One region of the Streptomyces sp. NPDC091272 genome, then DNA from elsewhere that is predicted to be linked to it. Evidence: riboswitches for the same ligand, from Rfam matches in the RefSeq annotation. Region 1 holds a riboswitch; the other holds the start of a gene.
The links. A riboswitch is a leader RNA that binds a small molecule or an ion and turns the genes downstream of it on or off. The one in region 1 is predicted to bind S-adenosylmethionine.
Positions count from the first base shown of each region.

Region 2: linked by a shared signal. The riboswitch ahead of ACIQM4_RS21980 (aminotransferase class V-fold PLP-dependent enzyme) and the one ahead of thrC (threonine synthase) in region 1 are both predicted to bind S-adenosylmethionine.

Region 1 is NZ_JBIVVC010000004.1:149,712-154,209, reverse strand. It holds gene groL (chaperonin GroEL) at 1-320, opposite strand, end outside; gene ACIQM4_RS13815 (cold-shock protein) at 712-915, opposite strand; gene ACIQM4_RS13810 (MoaD/ThiS family protein) at 1,329-1,604, opposite strand; gene thrC (threonine synthase) at 1,637-2,926, opposite strand; SAM riboswitch class I at 2,941-3,068, opposite strand; gene ACIQM4_RS13800 (glucosyl-3-phosphoglycerate synthase) at 3,228-4,217, shown strand; gene ACIQM4_RS13795 (hypothetical protein) at 4,214-4,408, shown strand; gene ACIQM4_RS13790 (trehalose-6-phosphate synthase) at 4,474-4,498, shown strand, end outside.
Region 2 is NZ_JBIVVC010000007.1:396,124-400,621, forward strand. It holds gene ACIQM4_RS21970 (rhomboid family intramembrane serine protease) at 8-766, shown strand; gene ACIQM4_RS21975 (Lrp/AsnC family transcriptional regulator) at 763-1,044, shown strand; gene ACIQM4_RS21980 (aminotransferase class V-fold PLP-dependent enzyme) at 1,179-2,612, opposite strand; SAM riboswitch class IV at 2,843-2,960, opposite strand; gene trpD (anthranilate phosphoribosyltransferase) at 3,100-4,164, opposite strand; gene ACIQM4_RS21990 (cytochrome bc complex cytochrome b subunit) at 4,321-4,498, opposite strand, start outside.

The DNA of each region.
Region 1 (4,498 bases):
GCGACGTTACGAAGGCCCTCACGGACCAGCGCCTGCGCGAGGACGGTCGCGGTCGTCGTGCCGTCACCGGCGACGTCGTCCGTCTTCTTCGCGACCTCCTTGACGAGCTCGGCGCCGATCTTCTCGTACGGGTCCTCGAGCTCGATCTCCTTGGCGATGGAGACGCCGTCGTTGGTGATCGTGGGGGCGCCCCACTTCTTCTCAAGGACGACGTTGCGGCCCTTGGGGCCAAGGGTGACCTTGACAGCGTCGGCGAGCTGGTTCATGCCACGCTCGAGGCCGCGCCGGGCCTCCTCGTCGAACGCGATGATCTTGGCCATGTGAAGTGGTCCTCCCAGGACGTCGGGGGCACCCCCTGCTCCTCAAGAGCTTGGGGGAGGATTGCTCCGGACCGTACGATTCGGCGCCCGCGACGGACGGCCTCGCGATGCCCGGGATCCCTTACCCCGACACCACTCGGCCTCACCGAACCTGGTCCAAGTTCTGTCACTCTCACTGGGAGAGTGCTAACGCCAATGATTAGCACTCGACCCATGCGAGTGCAAGCGGATACCACAGATGGTGAGGGCGCGCGCACGCAGAGGCCCGTCCGGGTGGGCGCCGCCCGCGCGCCGCCGCAGCCAAGCACGGAGGGCCCGTACCCCGGTGACGGGGTACGGGCCCTGCGTGCGTGAGTGCTGGTGAGTGCGTCGGTGGCCGATCGCGCCGGGATCAGACGGCGAGCTTGACCATGTCCGCCTGCGGACCCTTCTGGCCCTGCGAGATCTCGAATTCGACTCGCTGACCCTCTTCAAGGGTGCGGTAGCCGTCCATCTGGATCGCGCTGTAGTGGACGAATACATCCGCACCACCGTCGACCGCGATGAAGCCGTACCCCTTCTCCGCGTTGAACCACTTGACGGTGCCCTGAGCCATGCCTAACTCCCCTATTACTGGCCCTTACGCGGTGCCGCACTTCGCGACCCCGGGTCAGACCCCACCCGCGAGAAGGAACGCGGCTGGTGTGCGCCGAAGCGCGTCGACCGCGGCTGAATGTATCCGCCCAACTGCCCTCTGCAACAGGTCAATCGGACGAGAATTCTGGGTAGGCCTGAACGCACGGAACGGTCAACTGACGCAATTCCAGGTCAAGTCGGGCCGGACATAGCGTGCGCTTCGGCGGCAAAAGGCTCGAACACGCGGCACGCATCTTCTCGCGTTCTCATATGCGCGAGGCAAAGGCGGAGAGCGGGGCTTCCCCTACTCTACTCCTTTCAACCCTACGGAATTGCCCCCTCCGCTTGTGAGCGAAGGGGGCAACTTCCGTTGGCGCGGGGAGCTTTCGGGGCTCAGCCGCCGGCGACGGCCGGGATGATCGAGACGCCCGCGCCGTCCGGCGTGGCCGTCTCCAGGCCGCTCTCGAAGCGCACGTCGTCGTCGTTCACGTACACGTTCACGAACCGGCGCAGCTTGCCCGTGTCGTCCAGGACGCGGGCGGCGATGCCGGTGTGGTTCTTCTCCAGGTCGGCGATGACCTCGGCGAGGGTCGCACCCTCGGCGGCCACCTCGGACTCACCGCCGGTGTACGTGCGGAGGATGGTGGGGATGCGGACCTTGACGCTCATGGTGTTCAGCCTTCCTTGCGTACGTGAGGGGTTCAGCGTGCCAGGCCGGCGCCGCGGAACGCGTCCAGGCTCGGGCGGATGGTCGCGGAGGGGCCGGTGGTCGGGGCCACCGCGTCCAGCGTCTTGAGGCCGTCACCGGTGTTGAGCACGACGGTGGTCAGCGCCGGGTCCAGCAGCCCCGCCTCGATGAGCTTCTTCGTGACGCCGACGGTCACACCGCCCGCGGTCTCCGCGAAGATGCCCTCCGTACGGGCCAGCAGCTTGATCGCGTCGACGACCTGCTCGTCGTTCACGTCCTCGACGGCGCCACCGGTGCGACGGGCGATGTCCAGGACGTACGGGCCGTCCGCCGGGTTGCCGATGGCCAGGGACTTGGCGATGGTGTTCGGCTTCTGCGGGCGCACGACGTCGTGACCGGCCTTGTACGCGGTGGAGACCGGCGAGCAGCCCTCCGCCTGGGCGCCGAAGATCTTGTACGGCTTGTCCTCGACCAGGCCGAGCTTGATCAGCTCCTGGAGCCCCTTGTCGATCTTCGTGAGCTGGGACCCGGAGGCGATCGGGATGACCAGCTGGTCGGGCAGCCGCCAGCCGAGCTGCTCGCAGATCTCGTACGCGAGGGTCTTGGAACCCTCGCCGTAGTACGGACGCAGGTTGACGTTGACGAAGCCCCAGCCCTCGCCGAGCGGGTCGCCGATGAGCTCGGAGCAGAACCGGTTCACGTCGTCGTAGTTGCCCTCGATGCCGACCAGCTCGCCCCCGTACACGGCGGCCATGACGACCTTGCCCTGCTCCAGGTCGTGCGGGATGAAGACGCAGGAGCGGAACCCGGCGCGGGCCGCGGCGGCGCCCACCGCGCCCGCCAGGTTGCCCGTGGAGGAGCAGGAGAGGGTGGTGAAGCCGAAGGCGCGGGCGGCCTCGACGGCGATCGCGACGACGCGGTCCTTGAAGGAGTGCGTCGGGTTGCCGGAGTCGTCCTTGACGTACAGGCCGCCGGTGACACCCAGCTCGCGGGCCAGGTTGTCCGCCTTGACCAGCTTGGTGAAGCCGGGGTTCAGGCTGGGCTTGGTGGCCACGTCGGCGGGGACGGGCAGCAGGGGCGCGTAGCGCCAGATGTTCTCCGGGCCGGCCGCGATGCGCTTCTTGAGCTCCTCGGCGCCGGCGGTGGGAAGGTCGTACGCCACTTCCAGCGGTCCGAAACACAGCTGGCAGGCGAAGATCGGGCCGAGCTCGAAGCGCTCGCCGCACTCGCGGCAGGAGAGGGCGGCGGCGGGGCCCAGGTCGACGGTGGAGGTCGTTGCGGTTTCTGTGGTCTGCACAGCCATGATGGCGAGGTCCTTCCTCATCTTCCCCGCGACGGCTTTCGCCACGAGACGGAATTGGCACCTTCCTGACCTGACCTCGCGGTCGGCCGGGGGGTTGCCGGGACTTCAACGGGCCGTTTCCCTCTGTCCCTCTGGATGAGCGCTATGACTCCGGGTGCCGTGGACGGCCCGGGTGTTTGTGTGCGGACAGACCCCGACATGCGCCGGTCGTCCGCGTTGTTCAAGACTGTAACCGAACCCCCGGACGGGTGTGCCAGACGTCCGGACCGCGAGATAGATCACAGAGTCGGGAGTGACGGGCGTGCTGGAAGAGGTGGAGCGCTGGCTGGGCACGCGGTCCTGGACCGCTGCCGACCGGCCGCTGGAGCGGCTGCTCGCCGCGAAGGCGGCCAGGGGCACCACCGTCAGCGTCGTCCTGCCCGCGCTCGACGAGGAGGCGACGGTCGGGGCGATCGTGGCCGCGATCCGCACGGACCTGATGGGCCCGGAGGCGGGCGGCCGGGGCGTGCCCCTGGTGGACGAGCTGGTGGTGGTCGACTCGGGTTCCAAGGACGGCACGGCACGGGCCGCGGCGGCGGCCGGGGCGCGGGTGGTGCACCGGGACGACATCCTGCCCCGCGTACCGGCGCTGCGCGGCAAGGGCGAGGTGCTGTGGCGCTCGCTGCTGGTGACCCGGGGTGACGTGATCTGCTTCGTGGACGCGGACCTGCGGGAGTTCGACCCCTCGTTCGTGTCGGGGATCGTGGGCCCGCTGCTGACCGAACCGGACGTGCAGTTCGTCAAGGCGACGTACGACCGCCCGCTGGGCAGCGAGTGCGACGGGCCCGGCGCCGACCGGGCCGCCGGGCAGGGCGGCCGGGTCACGGAGCTGATGGCCCGCCCGCTGCTCAACCTGCACTGGCCGCAACTGGCCGGTTTCGTACAGCCGTTGGGCGGTGAGTACGCGGCCCGCCGGAGCCTGCTGGAGCGGCTGCCCTTCCCGGTCGGTTACGGAGTCGAGCTCGGGCTCCTGATCGACTCGCTGCACACGGTCGGCCTCGACGCGCTCGGCCAGGTGGACGTGGGGGTGCGCAAGCACCGCCACCAGGACGGCCAGGCCCTGGGCCGGATGGCCGCCGCGATCTACCGTACGGCCCAACTCAGGCTCTCGCGGGGGCACTTGGTTCGCCCCTCCCTCACCCAGTTCGAACGCCTCGACGGTGCCTTCGTACCCCGCACCCACCCCGTGGACACGGAGGAGCGCCCGCCTATGCGTGAGATCGAGGAGTACGCGGCACGCCACGCGGCATGACCCCGGCCGGACCCGCCGCCCCGAAGAAGCCGATGACGGACGGCCCCGGCGAGCCCCTGGGCGGACCCGACGGCAGGCTGGCCGAGACCGGTGGGCGCGACGACCGGCTGCCGCTCGTCGGCGGGATCGCGCTCGGTCTGGCCTCGCTCGGAGTGCTCGCCCGCACCGTGGCCCGTCGGCGTCGCGGCTGACCCCGCACACACGGACGGCACGGCCGCACGTTTGAGGGAATCCCGGACGGGCTAGGTTTCGCCATATGGCAGCCCAGATCCTTGTTGCGT
Region 2 (4,498 bases), on a different contig from region 1:
CGAACCCATGCTCAAGGTCACGCGGGCCACCGGGACGGTCAGGGACGCCGCCACCCGCCGGCAGGACCTGCGCCACGCGCCCCTCGTGACGTACGCCCTGATCGCCGTGTGCTGCGTGGTCTTCCTGCTCGGCCCCGCCTCCGGCCTCAATCCCGCGTACGGCACGGGCGAGACCCTGAACGCCGCCCAGAGCGCCTACTTCGAGCGCCGCGGCGTCGTCCCCGCCGAACTTCTCACCCTCTCCCGGCACGCGCTGGCCACCCCGTTCACCGCGCTCTTCGTGCACGGCAACTGGCTGCACCTGCTGGGCAACATGCTCTTCCTGTACGTCTTCGGCGCGATGACCGAGGAGCGCATGGGCCGCGCCGCCTTCGTGCTCTTCTACGTCGCCACCGGCTATCTCGCCCTCACCGTGTACGCGCTGGTGCACGCGGACTCCCACGAGACGCTGGTCGGCGCGTCGGGTGCGATCTCCGCCGTCCTGGGCGCGTTCCTGCGGCTGTTCCCGAGCGCCCGGGTCACCAGCGTCTTCCCCTTCCTGTTCTTCCTGCCGCTGCGCTTCCCCGCCCGGCTCGTGCTGATCTTCTGGTTCGTGCTCCAGTGGCTGGCCGCCCAGGGCCTGGGCACGGGATCAGGTGTGGCCTATCTGGCCCACGTGGTGGGCTTTGCCGGGGGCTTCCTCTACGCGTGGGCGCGATATCGCCGTACGACTAGAGTGAACAGCTACGCAGCACCACCGGCCACCGAGGGAGAAAGCCAGCCGTGATCACCGCGATCGTGCTCATCAGGACCAGCGTGGACCGGATCCCGGAGATCGCCGAGTCGATCGCCGCGCTGGAAAGCGTCAGCGAGGTCTTCTCCGTCACCGGTACGTACGACCTGATCGCCATGGTGCGCGTGGGGCGGCACGACGACCTGGCGGACATCATCCCGGGCTCCATCAGCAAGATTCCGGGGGTCGAGGGCACGGACACGCACGTCGCGTTCCGCACCTACTCGCAGCACGACCTGGAGGCCGCGTTCGCGATCGGGCTCGACGGCTGACCCTTCTCCCGTACGACCGCTCCGGCGGCCACGACCGTACGACCGAGGCCGCCGCGGGTTCCCCCGGGGCGGCCTCCGCCTTTACGTGACTGCGGTTGCGTGACTGCGGTTGCGTGACTGCGTTTGCGTGACACTCAGACGGCGGGCACGCAACGCCCGTCCTCGGTCCGGTAGTTCCAGCGGGCGCCGTTCGCGACGAGCTCCTTGACCGCCCGTACGAACCGCTCCACGTGCTCGTCCGGGGTGCCCGCGCCGAAGCTGACCCGGATGGCGTTCAGCGAGCGCTCGCCCGGCTCGGCCTCGGGGGCGCCGCACTCGCCCGGGTCCTGCGGGTCGCTGCCGAGCAGCGTGCGGACCAGCGGGTGGGCGCAGAACAGGCCGTCGCGCACGCCGATCCCGTACTCGGCGGAGAGCGCCGCGGCGAAGTGCGAGCTGTTCCAGCCGTCCACCACGAAGGAGATGACCCCGACGCGGGGCGCGTCGTCGCCGAACAGCGACAGCACCTGGACCGCGTCTACCTCGGCGAGGCCCTCGCGCACCTTGCGCACCAGCGCCTGCTCGCGCTCGACCAGCGTGTCGAAACCGGCCTCGGTGAGCGCCTTGCAGGCGGAGGCGATGGAGTAGACGCCGATGACGTTCGGCGATCCGGCCTCGTGGCGGGCCGCGGTGGTGTGCCACTCGACGTCCACGCCGCCGTCCGCGCGCCGCGCCACCTTCTTCGAGGCGCCGCCGCCCGCCAGGTAGGGGTCGCCTGCCTGGAGCCAGTCGGCCCGGCCCGCGAGGACCCCGGAGCCGAACGGCGCGTACAGCTTGTGCCCGGAGAAGGCGACCCAGTCGACGTCCAGCTCCTTGACGGACACCGGGTGGTGCGGTGCGAGCTGGGCCGCGTCCAGCACGATCCGCGCGCCGTGCGCGTGCGCGGCGGCGGCCAGCTCCTTCACCGGCCAGATCTCGCCGGTGACGTTCGAGGCGCCCGTCACGCAGACCAGCGCGGGGCCGTACGGGTCCCGGTCCGCCAGTGCGCGCTCCAGCGTCTCGACGGCCTGGGCCTCGGTGCGCGGGGCGTTGAGGTAGGTCACCTTGGCGTCCTGCCAGGGCAGCAGCGACGCGTGGTGCTCGGTCTCGAAGACGAACACCTGGCAGTCGGCGGGCAGTACGGCGGCCAGCAGGTTCAGCGAGTCGGTCGTGGACCGGGTGAAGACGACCTGGTCGCCGTCGCGGCAGTCGAGGAACTCGGCGACCGTCGTGCGGCTGTTCTCGAAGAGGTCGGTGGAGAGCTGCGAGAGGTATCCGGCGCCGCGGTGCACGCTGCCGTAGTACGGGGCGTAGGCCGCCACGTCGTCCCACACCCGCTGCAGCGCCGGCGCGCTGGCGGCGTAGTCCAGGGCCGCGTAGGTGACCTCGCCGCCGGTGACGAGCGGCACGGCCACGTCCCGGCCGAGGACGGGCAGCGGCGCCGCGCAGCAGGGGTCGTCGGCCCCGGCGGCGGGGGCGGCGGAGGTGGCGGTGGGGGCGGCGGAGGTGGCGGTGGGCGCGGCGGAAGTGCGGGTGGCGGGCGATGCGGACATGGCGAAACTCCTGGCAGGACAAGGCGGAATGGCTTCAGAAGGCCCGCGGGGTACGGCTCGATGGTCGTACGCACGACGGGAGTTGCCTCGACGCGCGGTGCCACGGGGCGACCGTACGGAGGTGAAGGTGGAACGGGGCCGACCGGTCCTATCGCATTCGCTTGCTCACGAGACTGCTCCCTTGAGGACCAGGACCCCAGGGGCGCGACACTCCGAGAAGAGTGCGCAGGGGTCCGCGCTTGCCGCAGACCTCGCTGCCTACGACCTGGTCTTCACCCGGGGCACCCCGCCACGGACGGAGGGTTGCCGGACAGCGGGCCGGGGCCGTAGTCGCTGTCACTCATGACCTGTGCAGCATCCTGCCACATGAGCGGATCCGTGCAAGAGCGCAGTCCGGTTGATGAGACATCTCCCCTGCGCTCTGCGTCACACACGGACGTACCCAGAGGGGCCGCGCGCGGGTCTCGCGCGCGACCCCTCAGGGGGTTCAGGCGTTGCTCGCCGCCACCCAGCGTTGCAGCGCCCGCAGCGCCGCCCCGGAGTCCAGGGACTCGCGGGCCTGCTCGATGCCGGCCGCGATCTCCTCGTTCAGGTCGCCGCCGCCCGGGTTCAGGGCGACCAGCGCCGCCGCCGTGTTGAGCAGCACCGCGTCCCGCACGGGACCCTTCTCGCCCGCGAGGAGCCTGCGGGCGACGTCCGCGTTGTACGAGGCGTCGGCCCCGCGCAGCGCCTCCACCGGGACGATTCCCAGGCCCACGTCACGCGGGTCGAAGGCCTCCTCGCGGACCTCCCCCTGCCGTACCACCCAGACCCGGGAGGTGGCGGTGGTGGTCAGCTCGTCGAGGCCGTCGTCACCGCGGAAGACCAGTGCGGAGTTCCCACGCGCGGCGAGCACACCGGCCACGATCGGGGCCATCCGGGCGTCGGCCACCCCGACGGCCTGGGCGCGGACCTGGGCCGGGTTGGTGAGCGGCCCCAGGATGTTGAAGGTGGTCTGCGCGCCGAGTTCCTTGCGGGCCCTGGCCGCGTGCCGCAGCGCCGGGTGGAACTTCACGGCGAAGCAGAAGGTGATGCCCGCCTCCTCCGCGACCTCCACCACCCGCCGCGGCGTCAGGTCGAGGTTGACGCCGAGCTTCTCCAGTACGTCGGACGAGCCGCTCGCCGACGACGCGGCCCGGTTGCCGTGCTTGACCACCTTGGCGCCCGTGCCGGCGATGACGATCGCCGACATGGTGGAGATGTTGACGGTCTTCGCCAGGTCGCCGCCGGTGCCGACGATGTCGACGCTGGGGCCCGGCACCTCGATGGTGCGGGCGTGCGCGTACATCGCCCGTACCAGCCCGGTGACCTCCTCGACCGTCTCGCCCTTGGCCCGCAGCGCGACCGCGAAGCCGGCGATCTGCGCGTCGGTGGCCTCCCCGGACATGATCCGGTCCATCGCCCAGGCGGTGTCGTCCGCGTCGAGGTCCTCGCGTCGCAGCAGGAGGTTCAGGATGCCCGGCCAGCCGCGGGCCGCCACGCTGTCGCCGCCTGCCGGGGTCACAACGTTCATGGTCCGCTCCAGGGTCCACGTGCCCCTCAGGGCAGCCGATAAGGGATGGGAACACCCTATCCAGCCCCGGGGACGGCAGAGAGCCCCGTCCCGGTGTGCGGGACGGGGCTCTCGCCGTGGCGAACATGACGGTTCGTCTCGAACCGGTTCAGGTGATCAGTGGTGGCCGTGGCCGCTGGTGATCTCCTTGTACTCCTCGGCGGTGGGCTTGGCGATCTGGTTGCCCTCGCCGTACATGCCCTTGCTGAGCTTGGCGCGCAGCTTCTGGGTGGCGCCCACCTTGCGCTCGACGCCGTTCTCGTCCACCTCGGGACCGATCTCGGCCGGCGCGTAC